One region of the Pseudarthrobacter sp. WHRI 8279 genome, then DNA from elsewhere that is predicted to be linked to it. Evidence: predicted binding sites of a transcription regulator. Region 1 holds the regulator's gene; each other region holds the start of a gene.

The links. The regulator HrcA, encoded in region 1, represses chaperone genes, less so after heat shock. The targets are predictions, from matches to a motif close to TTNGCACTCGNNNNNNNCGAGTGCNAA.
Region 2: groL (chaperonin GroEL) is a predicted target of HrcA. The motif match lies at 2,869-2,895, and genes of this name have one in related genera.
Region 3: groES (co-chaperone GroES) is a predicted target of HrcA. The motif match lies at 2,872-2,898, and genes of this name have one in related genera.

Annotation. Positions count from the first base shown of each region.
Region 1 covers NZ_CP168162.1:1,187,500-1,194,831, reverse strand. The annotation lists gene hemW (radical SAM family heme chaperone HemW) at 1-169, shown strand, start outside; gene ABRP28_RS05335 (DUF4870 domain-containing protein) at 255-674, opposite strand; gene ABRP28_RS05330 (DUF3097 domain-containing protein) at 827-1,672, opposite strand; gene hrcA (heat-inducible transcriptional repressor HrcA) at 1,848-2,861, shown strand; gene dnaJ (molecular chaperone DnaJ) at 2,943-4,070, shown strand; gene ABRP28_RS05315 (16S rRNA (uracil(1498)-N(3))-methyltransferase) at 4,073-4,852, shown strand; gene ABRP28_RS05310 (GerMN domain-containing protein) at 4,881-5,828, opposite strand; gene ABRP28_RS05305 (PhoH family protein) at 6,195-7,283, shown strand; gene ybeY (rRNA maturation RNase YbeY) at 7,280-7,332, shown strand, end outside.
Region 2 covers NZ_CP168162.1:4,294,662-4,301,993, reverse strand. The annotation lists gene ABRP28_RS19745 (sugar ABC transporter substrate-binding protein) at 1-972, shown strand, start outside; gene groL (chaperonin GroEL) at 1,060-2,694, opposite strand; gene ABRP28_RS19735 (ABC transporter substrate-binding protein) at 2,981-4,285, opposite strand; gene ABRP28_RS19730 (cold-shock protein) at 4,282-4,488, opposite strand; gene ABRP28_RS19725 (LytR C-terminal domain-containing protein) at 4,681-5,325, opposite strand; gene ABRP28_RS19720 (DUF3263 domain-containing protein) at 5,376-5,705, opposite strand; gene ABRP28_RS19715 (uracil-DNA glycosylase) at 5,849-6,619, shown strand; gene ABRP28_RS19710 (siderophore-interacting protein) at 6,634-7,332, shown strand, end outside.
Region 3 covers NZ_CP168162.1:1,971,279-1,978,610, reverse strand. The annotation lists gene ABRP28_RS08970 (shikimate 5-dehydrogenase) at 1-284, shown strand, start outside; gene ABRP28_RS08965 (class I SAM-dependent methyltransferase) at 287-1,537, opposite strand; gene ABRP28_RS08960 (hypothetical protein) at 1,591-1,968, shown strand; gene ABRP28_RS08955 (DMT family transporter) at 1,890-2,828, opposite strand; gene groES (co-chaperone GroES) at 3,056-3,349, shown strand; gene groL (chaperonin GroEL) at 3,427-5,037, shown strand; gene ABRP28_RS08940 (dihydrofolate reductase family protein) at 5,138-5,737, opposite strand; gene ABRP28_RS08935 (dihydrofolate reductase family protein) at 5,737-6,348, opposite strand; gene ABRP28_RS08930 (ATP-dependent DNA ligase) at 6,417-7,332, shown strand, end outside.

The DNA.
Region 1 (7,332 bases):
ATCCGGCCTCGAGATCTCCTCGCTGGGCACCGCAGGACGGCGCGAGGTGGCCGGGCTCATCGCGGAGGAACTGATTGATCCCGCCGCCGCCTTCGCAGGCCGCCTGGTCCTCACGCTGAAAGGCCGGCTGCTGGCTGACGCCGTGGTGCGCCGGGTCCTGCCGGACTAGCAGTTTCAGTGCTGGGCTGCGGGCGGTGGGCCCACGCCGGCGAGGGCCCCGGCACGAGCTTGCGAGTGCTGGGAGCCGGAGGGGACTACTTAATCCAGCGCAGGTTGTACTGGTAACGGTGCGGCTGGCCTTTGTTCACATGGATGCCGGCCGCCACGGAGAAACAGGTCAGGGCAATCCAGATGAGGGTGGCAATCACGGCGAAGATGTTGCCGATCACCGGAACGAACACCAGGATGTTCGCCACCACGGCGGCGATGGTGGGAGGCAGGCTGAAGTTCAGCGCTTCCTTGGACTCCTGCGCCGTGAAAGGGCCCCTGTCCCGGAAAATGAGGTAGATCAGAAGAGCAGGAACGCAGCCAAGGATTCCGCCAAAGTGCGCCATGGTGGCCCACTGCCGGTCTTCGCTGGCTGTCAGGGGCAGCGCATTCGCCGGAACGCCATGGTATTCCGAACGGCCCTGGCCGCCCTGGGTGTCCCTGTGATCGCGTGCGTTTTCTGCCACAGTCTGTTCCTTCTAAAAGTGCAATGGTGCTGGCTAAGAATGCATATCAGTTGAGACGGACTGCAAATGACGCAGATCCGCAGTACCAAGAATACTGGCTGGAGGCGCGGATGCTGGTCCGGGGCTCCGCGCACGGCGGCGCGGCGGTCCGGTCAGGGAACCGTCAGGAAGTCAATGACTTCCTCCACCCTCCCCAGCAGGGAGGCTTCCAGGTCCGCGTAGGTGCGGACAGCACCCAGCAACTTCTGCCACCCAAGCCCAATATCCTCCTTGGTGGCGTGGGGCCAGCCGAACGCGGCAAGGATCCCGGTCTTCCAGTCCTGCCCGCGCGGCACCACCGGCCATTTTTCGATGCCCAGCACGGCAGGCCGGATCGCCTGCCAGACGTCCACGTAGGGGTGGCCCACGATCAGCACGTTCCCGGCAGCCCCCGGTGAGGCCATCACGGCGTCCGCAATGCGGGACTCCTTGGAGTCCGGCACCAGGTGGTCCACCAGGACGCCCAGGCGCCGGCCCGGACCGGGCCTGAAGTCTGCCACTGCCGCGGCAAGGTCGTCGATGCCGTGGAGGGGTTCGACGACGATGCCTTCCACCCGAAGGTCGTCTCCCCAGACCTTCTCCACCAGTTCGGCGTCGTGCTTTCCCTCCACCCAGATCCGGCTGGCCTTGGCCACCTGCGCGCGCTGGCCGGCCACCCGGACTGAACCTGATGCTGTCCTGCCGGTGGCGGCGGGTGCCTGCCGCGGCGCCGGGGGAAGAAGCTTAATGGCCTGGCCTTCGAGGAGGAAGCCGAAGCCCAGGCGGAAAGACCTTGATTTGCCGCGGCTGTCTTCCAGAGCCACCACATGCATGCCCCCGGATTTCTCCACGCGTGTCACGGCGCCCACCCAGCCGGACTGGACGTCCTCCAGCACCATTCCCCGTTCAATAGGAACTTCAGGCAGTTCAGCCTTTGACGGAGCGGACATGTCCTGGGGACCCCAGTTCTGGTACTGCATGATTCACTCCGCCTAGCGCTCGATCACAGGTCCGGAATTTCGCCCGGAGCGGTACCAATGCTAGCAACGGGGAGAGGCATAATAAACTGTTAGCACTTGGGCATGTCGAGTGCTAAACGATGAGCGGCACAGCGCGGGCGGCGCGGCCGCCCCGAACCCTGGATGGAGGTGGAGTGTGAGCGAGCCACGCAAACTTGAAGTACTCCGTGCCATCGTGGAGGACTACGTCCACTCCCGCGAGCCCGTGGGGTCCAAAGCCCTGGTGGAGCGCCACCATCTCGGTGTGTCCAGCGCAACCATCAGGAATGACATGGCGGCCCTGGAGGAAGAGGGCCTGATCACGGCTCCGCACACCAGCGCCGGCCGGATCCCCACGGACAAGGGTTACAGGCTGTTCGTCGACCAGATCTCCGCCGTCAAGCCGCTGTCCCAAGCGGAGCGCCGCGCCATCCAGTCCCTGCTGGAAGGATCGGATGACCTGGACGACGTCCTGGACCGGACCGTCCGGCTGCTGTCGCAGCTCACCAACCAGGTTGCAGTGGTCCAGTACCCGCACCTGAGCAGGGCACTGGTCCGGCATATCGAATTCGTCCTCCTGGCCCCGCGGAAGGTGCTGGTGGTGTTGATCGCCAACAGCGGCAAGGTGGAGCAACGTGTTATCGACGTCGGACAGGACCTGGGGGACGAAGCCCTGGCGGCTCTTCGGTCCCGGTTCCTTGGCTCGCTTGCCGGAACACCACTGAGCCATCTGTCCCAGTCCCTGCCAGCGGTGGTGGCCATGGCCGCCCCGGGGCAGCGGCAGGCGGCCCAGGCCCTCGCTATCGGCCTGGAGGCGCTGGCACAGAGCAGCCGCGAGGAACGCATGGTCATGGCGGGCACAGCCAACCTGGCAAGGTCCAACGTGGACTTCCCGCTCAGCATCGGCCCAGTGCTGGAAGCACTTGAGGAGCAGGTTGTTATGCTCCGCCTGTTGAGCGAGATGGCGCAGGACCACCGCGGGGTGGCTGTCAGCATTGGCCGCGAGAATCCCTACGACGGGCTGGCCGAGGCATCGGTTGTAGCCACAGGCTACGGCCCGGACAGCGCAGCGAAAATCGGCGTGCTCGGGCCAACACGCATGGACTATCCCACCACCATGGCCGCCGTCAGGGCAGTTGCCCGCTACCTTTCCCGGATCCTGGGCCCCTGAGGTCCATCCCGGGCCACTGGACACCCACAGCATTTCCAGCAGTCCAACTGCAGGCAGTACAACAAGGAAGAGATACGAACTTTGAGCAGCCACTACGACGTCCTTGGAGTCTCACCGGAGGCCACGGGAGAAGAGATCAAGAAGGCCTACCGCAAGCTGGCACGCACCCTGCACCCGGACGTCAACCCGGGTGAGGATGCGTCGGACCGCTTCAAGGCTGTAACGCATGCCTATGAAGTCCTGTCCGACCCGCAGAAACGCCGGGTGTACGACACCACAGGCAACGAAAACGGCACGGACAACGGCTTCGGCGGAGGCAGCTACGCCGGCCAGGGGTTCGCGTTCCAGGACATTTTCGACACCTTCTTTGGCGCCGGCGGTTCCACCGGCCCGGCTTCCCGCGTGCGGCGCGGGCAGGATGCCCTCATCAGCGTGCGGATCGAACTGCGCGACGCTGTCTTCGGTGTCAATAAGAAGCTCGAAGTGGACACTGCGGTCACGTGCCCAACCTGTGAGGGTTCCTGCTGCCAGCCCGGCAGCCATCCGGAACGCTGCGACATCTGTGGCGGCAGCGGCCAGGTCCAGCGCGCCGTCCGTTCCATCCTGGGACAGGTCATGACCGCGGCCCCATGCGGAACCTGTGAAGGCTTCGGCACCGTCATCAAGGACCCGTGCAACGAATGCAGCGGCCAGGGGCGCATCCGCAGCCGCCGTTCGCTGACCATCAAGGTTCCCGCCGGCGTAGCCACCGGAACGCGCATCCAGCTTTCCGGCCAGGGGGAGGCAGGCCCGGCCGGCGGACCTTCCGGTGACCTGTACGTTGAGATCCGCGTCAACAACGACGCCACCTACGTCCGCGACAACGACGATCTCCACGCCACCCTCCACATCCCCATGACGGCCGCCGCCCTGGGCACCGAAGTAAGCCTGGAAACGTTCGACGGGCCACAGGAAATCGACGTCAAGCCCGGCACCCAGTCCGGCGAAATCATTACCCTTCGCGGACTTGGCGTGACCCACCTGCGCGGTTACGGCCGCGGCGACCTCAAGGTTCACCTGCAGGTTGAAACACCCGCCAAGCTTGATGCCGCGCAGGAAGAGCTCATGCGGCAGTTGGCCAAAATGCGCGGTGAGCAGATCACCGAGGGCAAGCTTGCAGCCAGCGGCGGCATGTTCGCCAAGCTCCGGGACCGGCTCGGTAACCTGTAGCGGTGAGCAACCCTGTCTTCTTCACCCCGCCCGGGTCCCTGGACCACATGACGGCGGGGCGGGCCTTTGTCCTCGACGGGACCGAGGCGCGGCACGCCGTCACGGTCAAGCGGCTCGCCCCGGGCGAGCCCGTCGACATTGTTGACGGCGCGGGGACGCGGATGAGCGGACGGGTGCTTACGGCGTCGCCCGCCGCCCTCGAGGTGGAGTGCACCTCCCTTGCTGTGGAGGAGCGGCCGGCCATAAGGCTGGTGCTGGTGCAGGCCCTGGCCAAGGGCGACAGGGATGAACTCGCCATCGAAACGGCCACCGAACTCGGAATCGACGCCGTCATACCCTGGCAGTCCGAACGGTCCATCGTGCGGTGGAAGGGCGACCGGGCAGCTAAGGCCCACGCAAAGTGGCAGTCCGTTGTGGCGGCGGCAGCCAAGCAGGCACGCCGGGCGTGGGTCCCCGAGGTGCGGCCCGCCGTTGACACTGCCGCGCTGGCCGGACTCGTAGAGGCCGCAGGGCTGGCCATTATCCTCCATGAAGACGCCGTGCGCCCCCTGCGCACCGTACTGGAAACCTGGCAGGGCCGGGATGGAACGGAACCGTGCGAAGTGCTGCTGATCGTCGGGCCGGAAGGCGGCATCAGCCCCAGGGAAGTAACAAGGCTCTGCGGCAAGGGCGCCCTCACCGCCCTGCTGGGGCACCATGTCCTGCGCTCATCAACCGCCGGGCCGGCCGCCGTTGTCCTTGCCAGCGACGTCTTAGGCCGTTGGACCGCACCCCTGCCCTAAACCTGCCGGTTTTTATCCGGCTGGGCAGCTACCGGACCTTAAAGGCCCGGGAGTCTTCATTCTGGTCCGGCTGATCGCCGGCGCCGGCCTGGGCCACCTTCAGTTCGTAGTCGCCGGCCGGCAGCGTGAGGGCAAGCGAAAACAGGCCGGCCTGGCCCGGCTCCGCTGCCGCCGTCGTCTCCCCGGTCAGGAACGGCACCTTAGTGCCGTCCTCTTCCGCCCGCAGGATCTGCCAGCGGAGCTTCCCCCCGGAAAGCGTGCTGCGGCCGGTGATCTTGACACTCCCGGCGGCCACTTCTGAGTTTTCCTGCGGATCAATGATCCAGACAGGGGCCACCATGCCGCTGGCCCTGGTCATCAGCTCACCCAGCTGGATGTGGCCGAAAGCGACGTAATCGGTGTGCCCATCCACCAGGATCCGCACCCGGATCTGCTGCCCGGAATCGATAAGCCCTGAACTCGCCGCAGCGGCGGTGGCCGTGTACACCAGCTGCTGGACAGCGCGGCCGGCCATGTCGGCGTCGAGGTTGCTGTTGAAAGCGTCCTCGGAGACATCCACGGTGATGACGTCCTTTCCCGAGATGGACGTGGCCAGCTGGCCCGGGCTCTGCCACGGGGTAAAGAAATCCGGGTCAAGGGGCTTGTCCGACATCATCGCCCGCAAGGCCCGCGTCACCGGGTTCTCATTTTCGGGCACATCCCGGAATTCACGGTAAAGGAAGACGCTGCTATTGCTCCGGCCAATCCAGTAGACGGGCGCTTTGTTGGACGACTGCGTCGTCTCCAGCGGCGCGCTCGTGGAAGGCGCGGTCCCGGTCGCGGCGGGGACGGAGCCCAGCGCGCTGGTGGGTGAGGGACTCGGCTCGGCCAGGCAGCCCGCCAGGAGCGGAGCCACCATCAGAACCACTGCCAGGACGCCAGGGCGCACAGTGCCGCCAGGTCGTCCTGCCCTGCGGGGCGCAGCAGATTCCGGCACGTTTGTTGCCTGTCCTTTCAATGAATGACGGGCCGCTCCCCAAGCGGCAGATCCAGCAGTGGCTGGATTTCCAGCATGGCACAGGGCCTGGAGCTGAAGGGCCGGAATCGGGCCGCGGGGAGGAACTGCAACGGGAACGATATGAGGCCGATATGAAGTTGATACCTAATGGCGGAACCAACGGCCCTGCCATGTTGCCGGAAGCCGCCGGCCATTCCCTTTTCAGTCGTTGATGCGGTCCTGGCGTAAGATGGAAGGATCGCTGGTCAAGGCGCAACCGGTACATCGTCCAAGTACAACGTCCGGCCGCCGGCAGCGGGAATTGTTCCGGACTTTGAGGGGATCACGGGCCTGCGGGCCATCACTATGACTGAATCAGCGAATGGCAAGCGCCGGCTCAACACGGGAGAAGGCGCTGCGGGGGAATTTCCCCATACCCTCCCCGGCAGCCGTACCGAGGTAGTCCTTTTCGACAACTCCGACCAGATGGTCCAGTCCCTTGGCAGCCACGATGAGGCCCTGCGGTACATCGAGGAACAGTTCCCGGACGTCAACTTCCATGTCCGCGGCAACGAGCTCTCCATCACCGGGCCCGCCAGCGACGTGCCCCGCATCATGCGCCTCCTCCACGAGGTCCGCGGCCTCGTGGCCCGCGGCACGGTCATCAGCCCGGCGGTGCTGCAACAGCTTGTCGCGCTGCTCCGCACCCAGTCCCTGCAGAACCCCGTGGACGTGCTGACCCACGACATCCTGTCCAGCCGCGGAAAAACCATCCGCCCGAAGACGCTGAACCAGAAAACCTATGTTGATGCCATCGACACCAACACGGTCATCTTCGGCATCGGTCCGGCAGGAACCGGCAAGACCTACCTCGCGATGGCAAAGGCCGTCCAGGCACTGCAGCAGAAAGAGGTCAGCCGCATTATCCTGACCCGTCCCGCTGTAGAGGCGGGGGAGCGGCTGGGTTTCCTTCCCGGAACCCTCAGCGACAAGATCGATCCCTATCTGCGCCCGCTCTACGATGCCCTGCACGACATGATGGATCCTGAATCCATTCCCCGCCTGATGGCGGCCGGCACCATCGAAGTGGCGCCCCTGGCCTACATGCGCGGGCGGACGCTCAACGACGCCTTCATCATCCTTGACGAGGCGCAGAACACCACGCCGGAGCAAATGAAGATGTTCCTTACCAGGCTCGGCTTCGGGTCAAAGATGGTGGTCACCGGCGACGTCACCCAGGTGGACCTGCCTTTCGGCACCCGATCCGGACTCCGCATCGTCGAGGAAATCCTCCAGGGCATCGAAGGCGTCAGCTTCTCGGTCCTGGACGCGGCAGACGTCGTCCGGCACAGGCTCGTAGGCGATATCGTCAACGCCTACAGCATCTGGGATGAAACCCAGCGCAGCCGGGTGAAGCACTCGGCCGGCGCCGCCAAACGGGGGGAACACGCGTGAGCATCGAGGTCAACAATGAATCCGGCGTCCAGGTGGACGAAGCGGAAAT
Region 2 (7,332 bases), 1.2 Mb from region 1:
GCGCTCCTTGACCTGTCCAAGCAGGAAGGCATCGATACTTCCAAACTTGATAAGGAAGCACTGGCCTCGGGCCAGTATGACGGTGCCCAGTACGGACTCAGCACCGGCCAGAATGCCTACGTCATCATGGCCAACACCAAGGTCTTCGAAGCTGCGAATGTTCCCATCCCGGATGACACCACCTGGACCTGGGACGAATTCATGGAAACAGCCTCGAAGATCAGCGCCGCCGGAGACGGCAAGAACTACGGCGCCGCGTACGGCAGCAATGAAGCAGACCTGATCATCTGGCTGCGCCAGCATGGGGAAAACCTGTATTCCCAGGACGGCAAGCTCGACTTCGATACCGCCACCGCAGCATCCTTCTGGGAGCGGCTGAAGGAACAGCGCGATTCCAAGGCAAGCCCACCGGCCACGGTGGCCACAGAAGACTCCGGCGCCGGGCTCGAGGAAAGCCTCTTCGGCACCAACAGGGTGGGCATGGCGTGGTGGTGGACCAACCAGCTCGGATCCCTCGAATCCACCACCGGGAGCAGCATCAAGATGCTCCGGGCACCCAGCATCGACGGCTCAGCGGCTGAGAACGGGATGTACTACAAGCCCACCATGTTCTGGTCCGCCTCGTCACGCTCCAAGCACCCGGAAGCAGCTTCCACCTTCATCAACTACCTGGCCAACAGCCCGGAGGCCGGGGCAATCCTGATGACGGACCGCGGCGTGCCTACCAACACGGACATCGTTGAAAGCATCACGCCGTCCCTGAAGCCTGCCGATACCACGGTGGTGGGTTTCCTGAAGGACATTGCCCCCGATATCAAGGAGGCGCCACCGGTCCCGCCGGTGGGCGCAGGCAGCGTGCAGAACGTCATCAAGCGCTACACCGATGAGGTCCTCTATGACCGCCTTACCCCCCAGGCCGCAGCTGAAGCCTTCAAGAAGGAAGTTGAAGGGATGCTGGCCAGCGCCAAGTAGTAACAGCCCGCGGTAAACACAAATGCGGCCCCCTCTCCGGAGGGGGCCGCATTTGTGTGCAGCGGGACAGGTCCCGGCATGGAAGGCTTAGAAGCCGCCCATGCCGCCCATGCCGCCCATGTCGTCTCCGCCTGCGGGGGCAGCGTTCTTCTCGGGCTTGTCAGCCACCACTGCTTCGGTGGTGAGGAACAGGCCGGCGATGGAAGCCGCGTTCTGCAGGGCAGAGCGGGTTACCTTGACGGGATCGTTGACGCCGGCAGCCAGCAGGTCGACGTACTCGCCGGTTGCTGCGTTCAGGCCGTGGCCTGCGGGCAGGCCGCGGACCTTGTCCACAACCACGCCCGGCTCGAGGCCTGCGTTGAAGGCGATCTGCTTCAGCGGAGCGTCGATGGCAACGCGGACGATGTTCGCCCCGGTTGCTTCGTCGCCGGACAGCTGAAGGTTGGCGAATGCCTTGGCTCCGGCCTGGATCAGGGCCACGCCGCCACCGGCAACAATGCCTTCTTCAACTGCAGCCTTGGCATTGCGGACTGCGTCCTCGATGCGGTGCTTGCGTTCCTTGAGCTCAACCTCGGTGGCAGCACCGGCCTTGATGACTGCAACGCCGCCGGCCAGCTTGGCCAGGCGTTCCTGCAGCTTCTCGCGGTCGTAGTCGGAGTCCGAGTTCTCGATCTCGGCGCGGATCTGGGACACCCGGCCCGCGATCTGGTCGGCGTCGCCGGCACCTTCAACGATGGTGGTCTCGTCCTTGGTGACAACAACCTTGCGGGCCTGGCCCAGGAGTTCCAGGCCGGCGTTTTCCAGCTTGAGGCCCACTTCCTCGGAAATGACCTGGCCGCCGGTGAGGACGGCGATGTCGGCAAGCTGTGCCTTGCGGCGGTCGCCGAAGCCCGGAGCCTTGACGGCGACGGACTTGAAGGTGCCGCGGATCTTGTTGACGATCAGGGTGGCCAGGGCCTCGCCCTCGATGTCCTCAGCGATGATCAGCAGCGGCTTGTTGGACTGCATGACCTTTTCCAGGACAGCAACCAGTTCCTTGACGTTGGAGATCTTGGAGTTGACGATCAGGATGTACGGATCCTCGAGGACCGTTTCCTGGCGCTCAGTGTCCGTGACGAAGTAGGCGGAGATGTAGCCCTTGTCGAAGCGCATGCCTTCGGTGAGCTCGAGCTCCAGGCCGAAGGTGTTGGACTCCTCGACCGTGATGACGCCTTCCTTGCCCACCTTGTCCAGGGCTTCGGCGATCAGCGCACCAATTTCGTCGTCACCGGCGGAGATGGAGGCGGTTGCCGCGATCTCTTCCTTGGTTTCGATTTCCTTGGCGGAGTTCAGCAGTTCGGCGGTGACGGCGTCAACGGCCTTCTCGATGCCGCGCTTGAGGGACAGCGGGTCGGCGCCGGCGGCAACGTTGCGCAGGCCTTCCTTGACCAGGGCCTGTGCCAGCACGGTAGCCGTGGTGGTGCCGTCGCCAGCAACGTCGTCAGTCTTCTTGGCAACTTCCTTGACCAGCTCGGCGCCGATCTTCTCGTAAGGATCGTCCAGCTCGATCTCCTTGGCGATGGAAACACCATCGTTGGTGATCGTGGGGGCGCCCCACTTCTTTTCGAGGACGACGTTGCGTCCACGCGGGCCGAGGGTGACCTTAACGGCGTCGGCGAGGATGTTCAGGCCCCGCTCAAGGCCGCGGCGTGCCTCTTCATCAAATGCAATGATCTTGGCCATAACGGCAGTAGTCCTTTCGGGACAGTCGTTAAGAATGAACCTTCGCTGCAGTGCCCGCGACGGACGACCCGTTGCCGGCGGCCTCTGTATGCCTTCGGGTGAGGGTCTCACTCCAGTTAGGTGTTTCTTCGCTCCTCGACCGGTGCCGGCGCCGCTGGCAGAAGCCACGCTTTGCTAGCAGTCGGTACGTCAGAGTGCTAACTCAATAATTAGCACTCCCCACGTGAGAGTGCAAGCGAATAAGCAGCGCAAAGCGCCCTGGCGGGGGCGTCTTCGCCGAGGGCGATCAGCCGGCGGCGCGGCCTGCCGTTTCTACGCCGGTGGCCGTGGGAATGTTGTCGGCGCCATACGTGAAGACCGTGAAGGTGGCTGAGGTGATGTCACCGTTGGCGTCGAACGCGACAGGGCCTGATTCGCCGTCGTAATTGATGCCTGTCCCGGCCCTGAGGCCGCCCAGGCACTCTTTGTAGGAGGGACACCCCGCTGGCGCCAGGATCGCCCCGGAAGCACGCGGTGCACCCGAAGCACTGGAAGCACCCGCAGTCCCGCCGGACACGCTGACCAGGTTGGCGGCGATCGAGCGCCCGGCATCATCCTCTGCGTTGGCAGCCGCGAGGGCGGCAAGGGTGACGGCGTCGTACGTTTCCGCGGCGAACGAAACATCCTTTAGTTTGCCGTCCACGGCCAGCAGCCGCTCCTGGAAACCGGCAGAGGGAAGCTGCCCGGGGACCACCGCGCGGGCGCCGTCCAGCGCCTTGGCACCGAGCTTGGACCCGTACCGCGCGAAGGCGCCGTCACTGAGAATGATGCGTGAGCCGGCAATTCCGGCATTGTTCAGTTCAGCGAGGGCACCCTGGGCGCCGTCACGGGCTATCAGGATCACCGCATCGGCTTTGGCTTCCCCTGCCTCACGGGCGGCTTCGCCCGCCTCGCCCGGCGTGAACTCCCCGCTGGCTGCCACGTCCAGTCCGGCCTGTTTGGCTGCAGCGGAAACAGCCGCCGAAACGTCCTTGCCGTAGGAGCCTTCCTGGTACAGGACCGAGATGGTGGCGGCTCCGGCGTCCTTGGCGAGCTTGGCCAGCACGGGTCCCTGCGCGACGTCGGCGGCGGCCGTCCGGAAGTAGTATCCGCCGCTGGCAATGCTGCTGAGCGCGGCCGCGGTGTTGGCAGGGGAGATCAGCGGAGTCCGCGCCCTGGAGAGGATATCGACGGCCGCAGCGGCATGGCTGGAGTCCGTGGGGCCGATGACTACATCCGCCTTGGCCTGGACCAGCGCCTGCGCCTGGGACGCTGTGTCCACGCCGGCTTCAACAGGCAGGAGTTCCACCTGACGGCCCTTGTGCCCGCCGGCGGCGTTGATCTCCTTGACGGCGAGCTTGGCGGCCGCCCGTTGGGGACCGTTCAGAAAGCCGTTGGCACCGGTGTTGTCCAGGATCAGGCCAACCCTTAGCGTGCCGTCCCCCGAGGCCTCCGCCGGCTCCGTGCGCGCATTTCCAGTCACTCCGGAGCAGGCGGTCAGGGCCAGCGTGCCGCAGAGGGCTGCGGCGAACAACGGGCGGATGGCGGCAGCGGAAGAAAACGGGTGCTTCACTCGGCCGGCCGGACGCTTTCGGCCTGCGGGCCTTTCTCGCCTTCGCCGACTTCAAGTTCCACACGCTGGCCTTCATCCAGCGCACGGTAGCCCTCACCCTGGATGGCGGACCAGTGGACAAAGATGTCGTCCCCGGAGCCGTCAACGGTGATGAAGCCGTAGCCCTTTTCCGCGTTGAACCATTTGACGGTTCCTCGTGCCATGATGACCACTCTTTCCGTTAGGTGCGGGGTGTTCCGCCGGTGCCGCCGTGACTCGAAGCCCGGAATTCACTTTAGCCAATGCGCACCGGCAGCGCCGGGGCACTGCATGGCCGGCGGCAAACGTTATTCAGGCGTAACCCCTGGCCCTGGCGGGGGAGGATGTGACGTAAGTGTTTGTTGGGAAGCCCGGCGCTACTGGTATCCGGGGCCGAGAACCACCACCAGGGGAACCTGGAATTCGGCACTCTCCACTACGGCCGGAACGCCCAGGAGTTCAGCGAGAGCTTGCGCACTGGCCTCCTGCGCTGCTCCCGCGTAGAAGATGACGGAGCCCTGCTGCGGCGCCCCTGCCCAGTTGCCTACCTGGCCCAGCGTCCAACCGTCCGACTGCACGGTTCCCCCCACACGGCTTGCCAGCCCGGCAATTCCCGCAGCGTTGTACACGGCCACGGCCTGGGTTTTGTCCACCACTGCCGTTTGAATGGTGGGCTGTGGGCTGGACGGAGTCTCGTTGCCCGCTGCATCCGGTTCGGAAGAGGACGAAGGCTCCGGCTCGATGGAGGGACTTGCTGACGTGTCCGGCGCAGCGGAAGGGGTCGGACCGGTTTCGGCCAGCGGTGCTGCTTCCAGGCTCGACGCCGCCTGGGTGGCAGGACCGTCGAACCCAAGCTTGGGCAGGATCAGGAAGGAAACCACGCCGATGGCCAGCGCAACAACCCCTGCGGTCAGGATGGGCCACAGACGGACCCGGCGCGGAGCAGATGCTGTCCGGTGTACACCTTGTCGCGACGCGGTCTGCGGAACCTTGTCGAATTCATCGCGGGCGTATTTGGTCATGGGAAAGAGACATCCTTGTGTGTAGCTGCTGAGGATTCAGCGTGAGCGTCTTAAGCGTCGGACCCCAGGCGGCGTGCAGTGCGTGCACGGTGACGCGACGTACGTAGTCTACGCAATCTCTTGACCAGCATGGGGTCATGCGCCAGCGCATCCTCGGTGTCGATCAGGGCGTTGAGGAGCTGGTAATAGTGCGTGGCGGACAGGTCGAACAGTTCCCGGATCGCCTGTTCCTTGGCGCCGGCATACTTCCACCACTGCCGCTCCAGGGCAAGCATCTGCTGCTCCCGCTCGCTCAGCGGCGACTCCCGCAGCGTGAAGTCTGCCAACAGGGTGTTCCGTTGTTCCTGCTCCGGCAGGTGCTCCCGAGCTGGCTCCGCCACGGCGCACTCTCCTTAGCTGGTTTACGTAAATGTCTGACCCCCATGCTACGGACGAACAACACCATTGTCATTTGCGCTGTAGCTGAGCCGCGCAGGAGGCGCAGGCACAGCCGGCGCCTCCTGCCGCCTGCAAGAATGGACTGATGTTTGAATCCGACGCCTTGTTTGAGCTGGAGCAGGAACCGACCGGCACCACGGGCTTCGCCGCCCAGGCCCGGCTTCCGCTGGCAGAGCTGATGGCACCGGACTGGGCCGCGGCACTCTCGGACGTGGACGCCGGACTGCGCGCCGTTCTTCGGTTCGCCGCCGATGAAGTAGCAGCCGGGCACCAGGTCCTCCCGGCGCCGTCGAACGTCCTGCGAGCCTTCCGCCAGCCCCTTGCGGAGGTGAAGGTGCTGATTGTGGGACAGGACCCGTACCCCACGCCGGGGCACCCAGTGGGGCTGTCCTTCTCCGTGGATCCGCACGTCCGGCCCATTCCCCGGAGCCTCGCGAACATTTACCGCGAGCTCGAGGCAGACCTGGGAATCCCGCCGAGGGTGCACGGCGACCTGTCTGCGTGGGCCGGCCAGGGGGTACTGCTCCTGAACCGCGTGATGACGGTCCGTGCAGGGTCGGCAGGGTCCCACCGGAGGAAGGGCTGGGAAGAAATTACGACGGCGGCAGTGCAGGCATTGGGCGCGCGGCGGGCACCGGACGGGTCACCCCTGCCTCTGGTCGCGGTCCTGTGGGGGAAGGACGCCGAGAGCGTCCGCCCGCTGCTGCCTGGCGTCCCCTCGGTGTCCAGCGCGCACCCCAGCCCGTTGTCGGCTTCACGGGGTTTCTTTGGTTCCCGACCCTTCAGCCGCGTCAACGCGCTCCTGCGGGAGCAGGGGGCAGCCGGCGTAACCTGGGAGCTCCCGGCGGTACCCTAGCTTAGGCTTGCCTTATGAGCATTGTTCCCGCCGCCACCAGCGCCAGCAAGAAAAGCCGCCCCCAGGTCAACCTCACGGTGGTGCGCCGCGAACAACTGGCGCCGCATATGGTGCGGATTGTTGCGGGCGGCGACGGTTTTGCCGATTTCGTCAACAACGGCTTTGTTGACCGCTACGTCAAGATTGTCTTCCCGCAGCCAGGTGTCCAGTACCCCGTCCCCCTTGATCTGTGGAGCATCCGCGAGATCATGCCCCGGGAACAATGGCCTTTTACGCGCACCTACACCCTTCGCTGGGTGGATACCGGGGCACAGGAACTTGCCATCGACTTTGTGGTCCACGGCGACGAAGGGCTGGCGGGGCCCTGGGCGGCGAGGGCCCAGCCGGGAGACACCCTGACCTTTACCGGCCCGGGCGGGGCGTACAACCCGGACCCCGAAGCTGACTGGTACCTGTTCGCCGGTGACGAGGCAGCCCTGCCGGCCATTGCCGCCTGCATCGAATCCCTCCCGGCGGAAGCGGCCGGCGCCGCTTTCCTCGAGGTTGATTCCGAGGCCGACATCCAACCGATTGCCGCCCCGGCCGGACTGGAACTGCACTGGCTCTTCCGCCGTGGCGTTCCGGCAGGCGAAAGCAGCCTCCTGGTGCAGGCCGTCGCCGCCGCTGACTGGCCCGCCGGCAGAGTGGACGTTTTTGCCCACGGCGAGCGGGGG
Region 3 (7,332 bases), 780 kb from region 1:
TCGGTATGGCAGGAGGTATGGCAGGAGGCATGGCGGGCGGGGCGGAAGCCGACGCGCTCGCCTTCCCCCAGGAAACCATTGACGCCGCCCGGACGGTTTTCGACGTTGTGGCGCTGCCGGCCGAAACCCCGCTGGTCAGGGCGGCGCGGGCCGCGGGAAAGCCGGTGATCACTGGGGCGGAGGTGGCAACCATCCAGGCCCTTGAACAGTTTGTGCTTTACACCGGCGTGCGGCCCGCCGCGGAGCAGGTCCGCGCTGCGGAGGAGTTCATGCGCGCACAGTAGCCTTACTGGACGGGCTCCACCACGATGGCCACCCGGTCCTCCCCAATACGGGTCAGGACCAGGGTGGCTGTCTTGTTTCCGGACTTCCTGCCGGCTGTGTTCTTCCCGCCCGTGTTCTTCCCGCTTGGGAGGAGCTGCTTGCGGAGTTCCTCGGGCGTGACGGCGGTGCCGCGCTTCTTGATGTCCAGCACGCCGATGCCGTTGTCCTTCACCCAGGCCTTGAGCGCCTTGACGTTGTACGGCATCACGTCCAGGACCTTATAGGCGCGGGCAAAAGGTGTGTCCACCAGTTCCGGCGCACACACATAGGCGATGTGCTCATCCACCAGGTGTCCGCCGAGCTGCAGCGCAACATCGGCCACCAGCCCGGCGCGGATCACCGCGCCGTCGGGTTCGTACAGGTAGCCCTCCACCGGACCCACCGAAGCCGTGGGGCCGGCGCCGAAGTCTTCGCCGCTGGTCAGCTCCGCCGCGCCCTGGGCACCGAGGACCAGCGCGGCCCGGCGGACACCGGGGCGCCGCACGGCGTTGAACCACAGCGCAACCTCCGTCACATCCCCGGCCACGGAGACCCACTGCGCTTCGCAGCCGGCCGGGACGGAATCGTGCGGCATGCCCGGCCCCATCTTGACGCCCACGGCCAGGCCGGAGGCCGCCAGGTTCTCAACGAAGGACAGTGGCGGGGAAAAGGCCTCGGGGTCCCAGATCCGCTTGGTGCCGGACGTGGAGGTGACGCGGCGCGCCGGGTCCAGCCAGACGCCGTCGATCCCGTCCAGCGGCACTGCCGTGGCATCCGCATGGACCACGGTGGCGTTGGGGAAGGGGATCAGGTTGACGGTGGCGCACGCGGCGGTGGTCTCATCCATCTCCACGGCGGTGACAGTGATGTCCATGGAGGCCAGTGCCAGGGAGTCAGCGGCCAGCCCGCAGCCAAGGTCGGCAACGTGACGGATTCCTGCCTCCGCGAACCGCTGGGCGTGGCGTGCTGCAACGTTGAGCCGGGTTGCCTGTTCCAGTCCGGCCTGGGTGAACAGCATGCTCCGGGCAAACTCACCGAACTTGGCGGCAGCCCTGGTGCGGAGCCTGGACTGGGTCAGGACGGCGGAAACCAGTTCGGGGGAGTGGCCGGCCTTGCGCAGGGCCGAGTTCAGCTCGAAGGACTTCTCCTCCTGGTAGGGGCCCAGGGACGCCAGAAGCTCCCAGCCTTCAGGGGTGAGCAGTGGTGCGATCTGGTCCTGGGGAGCTTGAGCCATGGGTTCCAGCCTAGTGGAGGAGCGGCATGCCGGCGGCCGATAGTGTTGAAGCCATGAACGACAGTGCAGGTTCCCCGCAGTCCCATCAGCACCACCCGGGGGGCCTGGCGCGGTTCGCCCGCCCGGCACTGATTGCCAGTGCAGTGGTGGCCGTGGTGTGCATCGCGCTGCTTGTGATCATCTTCTTCCTGGACGCTTTCAATGCCACTGTGTATTCCGTGGGCGGCAACAGCATCCAGGATGACACCCAGGAGGCGCAGGACATCCGCGGGCTGTACGCCGGAGCCCGCGCTGGAAGCATCTTCTTCCTGGTTGCCTCGCTCATGGTGGCCGCGGCCGCCGCGGTGCTGCTTTACCGCGGACGGAACTCAGCGGGCGAGGATGAGGGCGACGGCGGGGAGGACGTCGACTTCGAGGACCTGGGCCGCTGAGGTGCTTTTCCTCCGGCACTGGTCAGCAGGACCCCTGAGATGACCAGGATGCCGCCCAGGACCTGGGGGACCGTGACGGGCTGGCCCAGCGCCACCGTGATGACCGCGGTAAACACGGCAATGAGGTTGAGGTAGTTTCCGGCATTCGCCGCAGTGGTGCGCTTCAGCGCCAGGTTCCACAGCAGGTAGGAACCCAGCGAGGGGAACAGGACGATGTAGGCCAAGGACCAGCCCTCCGCGGCCGTTGCCGGCAGCCCCGCCCCCGTGGCTGCGGCGAAGGGGACCAGGAAGACCGCCGCCACGGCCACTTGCAGCGCGGTGGACGTGATTGCCGGGACGGACAGCCTGCGGGCGGTGATCGTGTAGAAGCCCCACACGGTGATGGCCGCGACAATCAGCAACTCGCCGGCATCGATCGAAAAGGTCAGCAGCCGCTCCAGCTCGCCGCCGGTGAGGACCAAAAGGACGCCGCACAGGCCCAGCGCAATCCCCGCCCAGCCCAGGGGGCGCGGCCTGTCCCGGAGCAGGACCACTGCCAGGACCATGATGAGGGCGGGGTTCGCGGCGGTTACAAGGGAAGCGTTCAGGGCCGAGGTGTGGCCCAGGGCGCTGTAAAGCAGCAGGGTGTAAGCGCTCATCCCCAGGCAGCTCAGGAGCAGGAGGGCCGGCCAGTGGCGCAGGACAGCGCGCCAGTCCGGCTTTTCCACCAGCTGCGCCAGGACCAGCAGCGGCGCGGCGGCCAGGGCCCACCGCCAGAACGTCAGCTGGAGGGGCTCCATGGTTTTCATGGCAGCCTGGCCAACAACGAAGTTGCCCGCCCAGAAGAGGGTGGCAAGAGTCAGGTAAATGGCGGCTCGCACCCGGCCAATTTACACGCAGTCACGTTCCGCCCATGACGAAACTCTGGCACTCGCCTTGACCGAGTGCTAACCCTTGCATACAGTCTCTATTAGCACTCTCCCTCGGAGGGTGCTAACACATGAAGAGCTGCCAGCCAGGCTGCCGCCGGCACCGCGACGACGGTTTGCCAGCCACGGCGGAAAGCTTTCCAGTCCACGAATTTGCTGACGAAGAAGGAGAGGTCCGAGTGTCGGTCTCTATTAAGCCTCTTGAGGATCGTATTGTTGTCCGCCCGCTCGAAGCCGAGCAGACCACGGCTTCCGGCCTGGTGATCCCGGACTCCGCACAGGAGAAGCCGCAGGAAGGCGAAGTTGTTGCAGTTGGCCCCGGCCGCTTTGAAGACGGCAACCGCGTTCCTGTCGACGTAGCCGTCGGCGACGTCGTTATCTACTCCAAGTACGGCGGAACCGAAGTCAAGACCGGCGGCACCGAGTACCTCGTGCTCTCCGCCCGCGACGTCCTGGCGATCGTCGTAAAGTAACTCTCCGGATCCCCGTGCCGCTGGTCATGCTTTCTGCTGGTCAGCTGCGCGGGGTTCTGTCTTGAAAGGACAAAACCATGGCAAAGCAGCTTGCGTTTAACGACGCTGCCCGCCGGTCTCTTGAAGCCGGCATCGATAAGCTCGCCAACACCGTCAAGGTGACGCTCGGCCCCCGCGGCCGCAACGTCGTCCTGGACAAGAAGTGGGGCGCTCCCACCATCACGAACGACGGCGTCACCATCGCCCGCGAAGTGGAACTTGACGACCCCTACGAGAACCTTGGCGCGCAGCTGGCCAAGGAAGTAGCCACCAAGACCAACGATGTTGCCGGTGACGGCACCACCACGGCAACCGTCCTGGCGCAGGCGCTGGTCAAGGAAGGCCTGCGCAACGTAGCGGCAGGTGCCGCCCCCGGCCAGATCAAGCGCGGCATCGAGGTTTCCGTTGAAGCCGTTGCCGCCCGCCTGCTCGAGAACGCCCGCCCCGTTGAAGGCACCCAGGTGGCCAACGTTGCAGCGATCTCCGCCCAGAGCGACGAGGTTGGCGAACTCCTCGCCGAGGCCTTCGGCAAGGTTGGCAAGGATGGTGTGATCACCATCGAGGAATCCTCCACCACGCAGACCGAACTGGTCCTCACCGAGGGCATGCAGTTCGACAAGGGCTACCTTTCCCCGTACTTCGTCACCGACGCGGAACGCCAGGAAGCAGTCCTCGAGGACGCCCTCATTCTGATCAACCAGGGCAAGATCTCCAGCATCCAGGAATTCCTGCCGCTGCTGGAGAAGGCGCTGCAGAGCTCCAAGCCGCTCTTCATCATCGCCGAAGACGTTGACGGCGAGGCCCTGTCCACGCTGATCGTCAACCGCATCCGCGGCACCCTGAACGTTGTTGCCGTCAAGGCTCCGGGCTTCGGTGACCGCCGCAAGGCCATGCTGCAGGACATCGCCACCCTCACCGGTGCACAGGTTGTTTCCCCGGAACTGGGCCTGAGCCTGGACACCGTTGGCCTTGAGGTGCTGGGTACCGCCCGCCGCATCACGGTCACCAAGGACAACACCACCATCGTTGACGGCGCAGGCTCGGCCGAAGACGTGGCAGCACGCGTAGCCCAGCTCCGCGCCGAGCTGACCCGCACCGATTCCGACTGGGACCGTGAAAAGCTCCAGGAGCGCCTGGCCAAGCTGGCCGGCGGCATCGGTGTCATCAAGGTTGGCGCCGCCACCGAGGTTGAGCTCAAGGAAAAGAAGCACCGCATCGAGGACGCTGTGTCCTCCACCCGCGCTGCCCTTGAAGAAGGCATCGTTGCCGGTGGCGGTTCGGCCCTGATCCACGCCCTGAAGGCACTGGATGAGGACCCCGCCGTCAAGGCACTCGAAGGGGACGCCGCCGCTGCTGTGGGCATCGTCCGCCGCGCCCTGGTCCAGCCGCTGCGCTGGATCGCCCAGAACGCGGGCTTCGACGGCTACGTTGTGACCTCCAAGGTTGCCGACCTGGAAACCAACAACGGCTTCAACGCCAAGTCGGGCGAGTACGAGGACCTGATCGCTGCCGGCGTGATCGACCCCGTCAAGGTCACCCGTGCGGCCCTCCGCAACGCGGCCTCCATCGCTGCCCTGGTTCTCACCACCGAGACCCTTGTCGTCGAAAAGCCGGCCGAAGAAGACGAGCACGCAGGCCACAGCCACTGATCCCTACCGTCTCCCTGACGGCGTGGGTCCAGTCCTGCACGCACAAGAAACCGGTCCAGCATCCGCTGGGCCGGTTTTTTGGTGCGGGAAACGCAGTCGCCTACTTCTTCACGGCGTAACGGACGTGGGTGGCGAACGGTGAACTGACAGCCTTCAGGATCTCCAGGTCGATGTCATGCTCGAAGCCGTCGAACAGGCGCTTGCCGGCGCCCAGGACCACCGGTGCCGTTGACAGCGCCAGTTCGTCCACCAGCCCGGCGGCCAGTGCCTGCCGGATCACGTCCGCGCCGCCGCCAATCGATACGTCCAGGCCGCCGGCCGCTTTGCTGGCCTGTGCAAGGGCTTCCTCCAGCCCGGACACGAACGTGAACCCGGACGAAGCCGCGGGCTGGTCCGCTACACGGTGGGTGAGCACGATCAGCGGCCCGGGGAACGGGTTGGTACCTCCCCACGCTCCCGCCGCGTCATACATCCCCCGCCCAACGATCCCCGCACCCAACCCCGCAACGAGTTCCTCGTAGAATTCCCTGTCCGGGCCGTGCATCGCAAAGTCGTGGCCGCCGTCGTAGGTCCACGGGCCGCCCATCACCCAGTAGTGCAGCCGTTCTCCGCCCCGGCCCAGGCCGTACCTGGGACCGTCGCCGGGGCCGGTGATGTACCCGTCAACCGACGTTGTGATTGCTGCGATGACCTTGGCCATTACGTGCCCTGCGTGGCCGGCATATCCTGCGTCTCCACAACGCCCGCACGCTCGTAGGCCAGCGACACCGCCCCCTTCGGAAAGGTGCGCGCAGGCTCCGCGAGGCGGTAGGTGGCGGGAACGGTCCCGGCGTCGAAGAGGCGCTTGCCCTGGCCCAAAGTAACGGGATAGAGCCAGAGGTGGAGGCGGTCAAGCACCTCTGCCGCCAGCAGTGAACGGATCAGGACGCCGCTGCCGAACATGTGGACCTGTTCGTACTCTTCACGCAGCCGGCCCGCGGCCGTGGCATTGGGCAGGACTGTCGTTCCCGCCCAACAGGGATCGGACAGGGTGCTGGAGACTACGAACTTTGGCACCCGGTTGAGCGCGGCGCCAATGTCGCCGGACTGGTGGGGCCAGTAGGCCGCGAAGATGTCATAGGTCCTGCGGCCCAGAAGCAGGGCGTCCATGCTGCTGATGCCGGCCTCGATGGCCGCTTCCGCCTCGTCGTCGGACACGGGAGCCTGCCAGCCCCCGTGGGCAAAGCCGCCCTCGGTGTCCTCTTCGCGGCCGCCGGGCGCCTGGTACACGCCGTCGAGGGTTATGAACAGGTTCGCGACGATGATTCCCATGCGTCCAGTCTGGAACTCCCGTCCGGAGCTGTCCATAGTGGACGGGCCGGGCGTGGCAGACTGATGCCATGCTGCTCGACGAGCTCGTGAAAACTACGGATACGGTCGCAGCCACGCGCTCCCGGCTCGCGAAGGTGGACGCGTTGGCGGACCTGCTGCGCCGGCTGGAACCAGCGGAAATCGCGACGGCGGTGGGCTTGCTGACCGCCAGGCCGCGCCAGGGCCGGGTGGGGGTGGGATGGCGCGGCATGTCTGCAGCCATGGGGGAGCCGGCCCAGGAACCGGCCCTCACCCTCGCCGACCTCGACGCCGCCTTAGACCGGTTGCTCGCCACCGCGGGGGCCGGGTCTGCGGCGGAGCGCGCCGCGACGCTTCGGACGCTCACGGCGGCGGCTACGGAAAGGGAGCAGGCCTTCATCTCCGGCGTGCTGCTGGGGGAGCTGCGCACCGGTGCGCTTGAGGGGGTGCTGACGGATGCCGTTGCCCGTGCCTCGGACCGGCCCGTCGCCGCCGTACGGCGCGCGGTCATGCTCTCCGGCGACCTCGGCGAAACCGCCCTGCTGGCCATCACGGGCACGGAGGCGCAGCTGGACGCCGTCGGCCTCGTCGTCGGCCGCCCCGTGCAGCCGATGCTCGCTTCCACGGCGGCCAGCGCCGGCGCCGCCCTGGAGGTTACCGGCGAGGCGTCCGTGGAATACAAGCTCGACGGCGCCCGCATCCAGGTGCACCGCGCCGGCAAAGACGTGCGTATCTACACACGCACCCTGGCCGAGGTGACCCACCGCCTGCCCGAGGTGGTGGAGGTGGTGCGCGCACTGCCAGTGCGGGATGTGATCCTTGACGGCGAGACCCTGGCCCTCGATGAGGACGGCGGCCCCCGGCCGTTCCAGGAGACCATGTCCCGGTTCGGCGCGGACGCGGCGCGCACCACCCTCCTGCATCCCTGGTTCTTCGACGTGCTGCACATCGACGGGCGCGACCTCC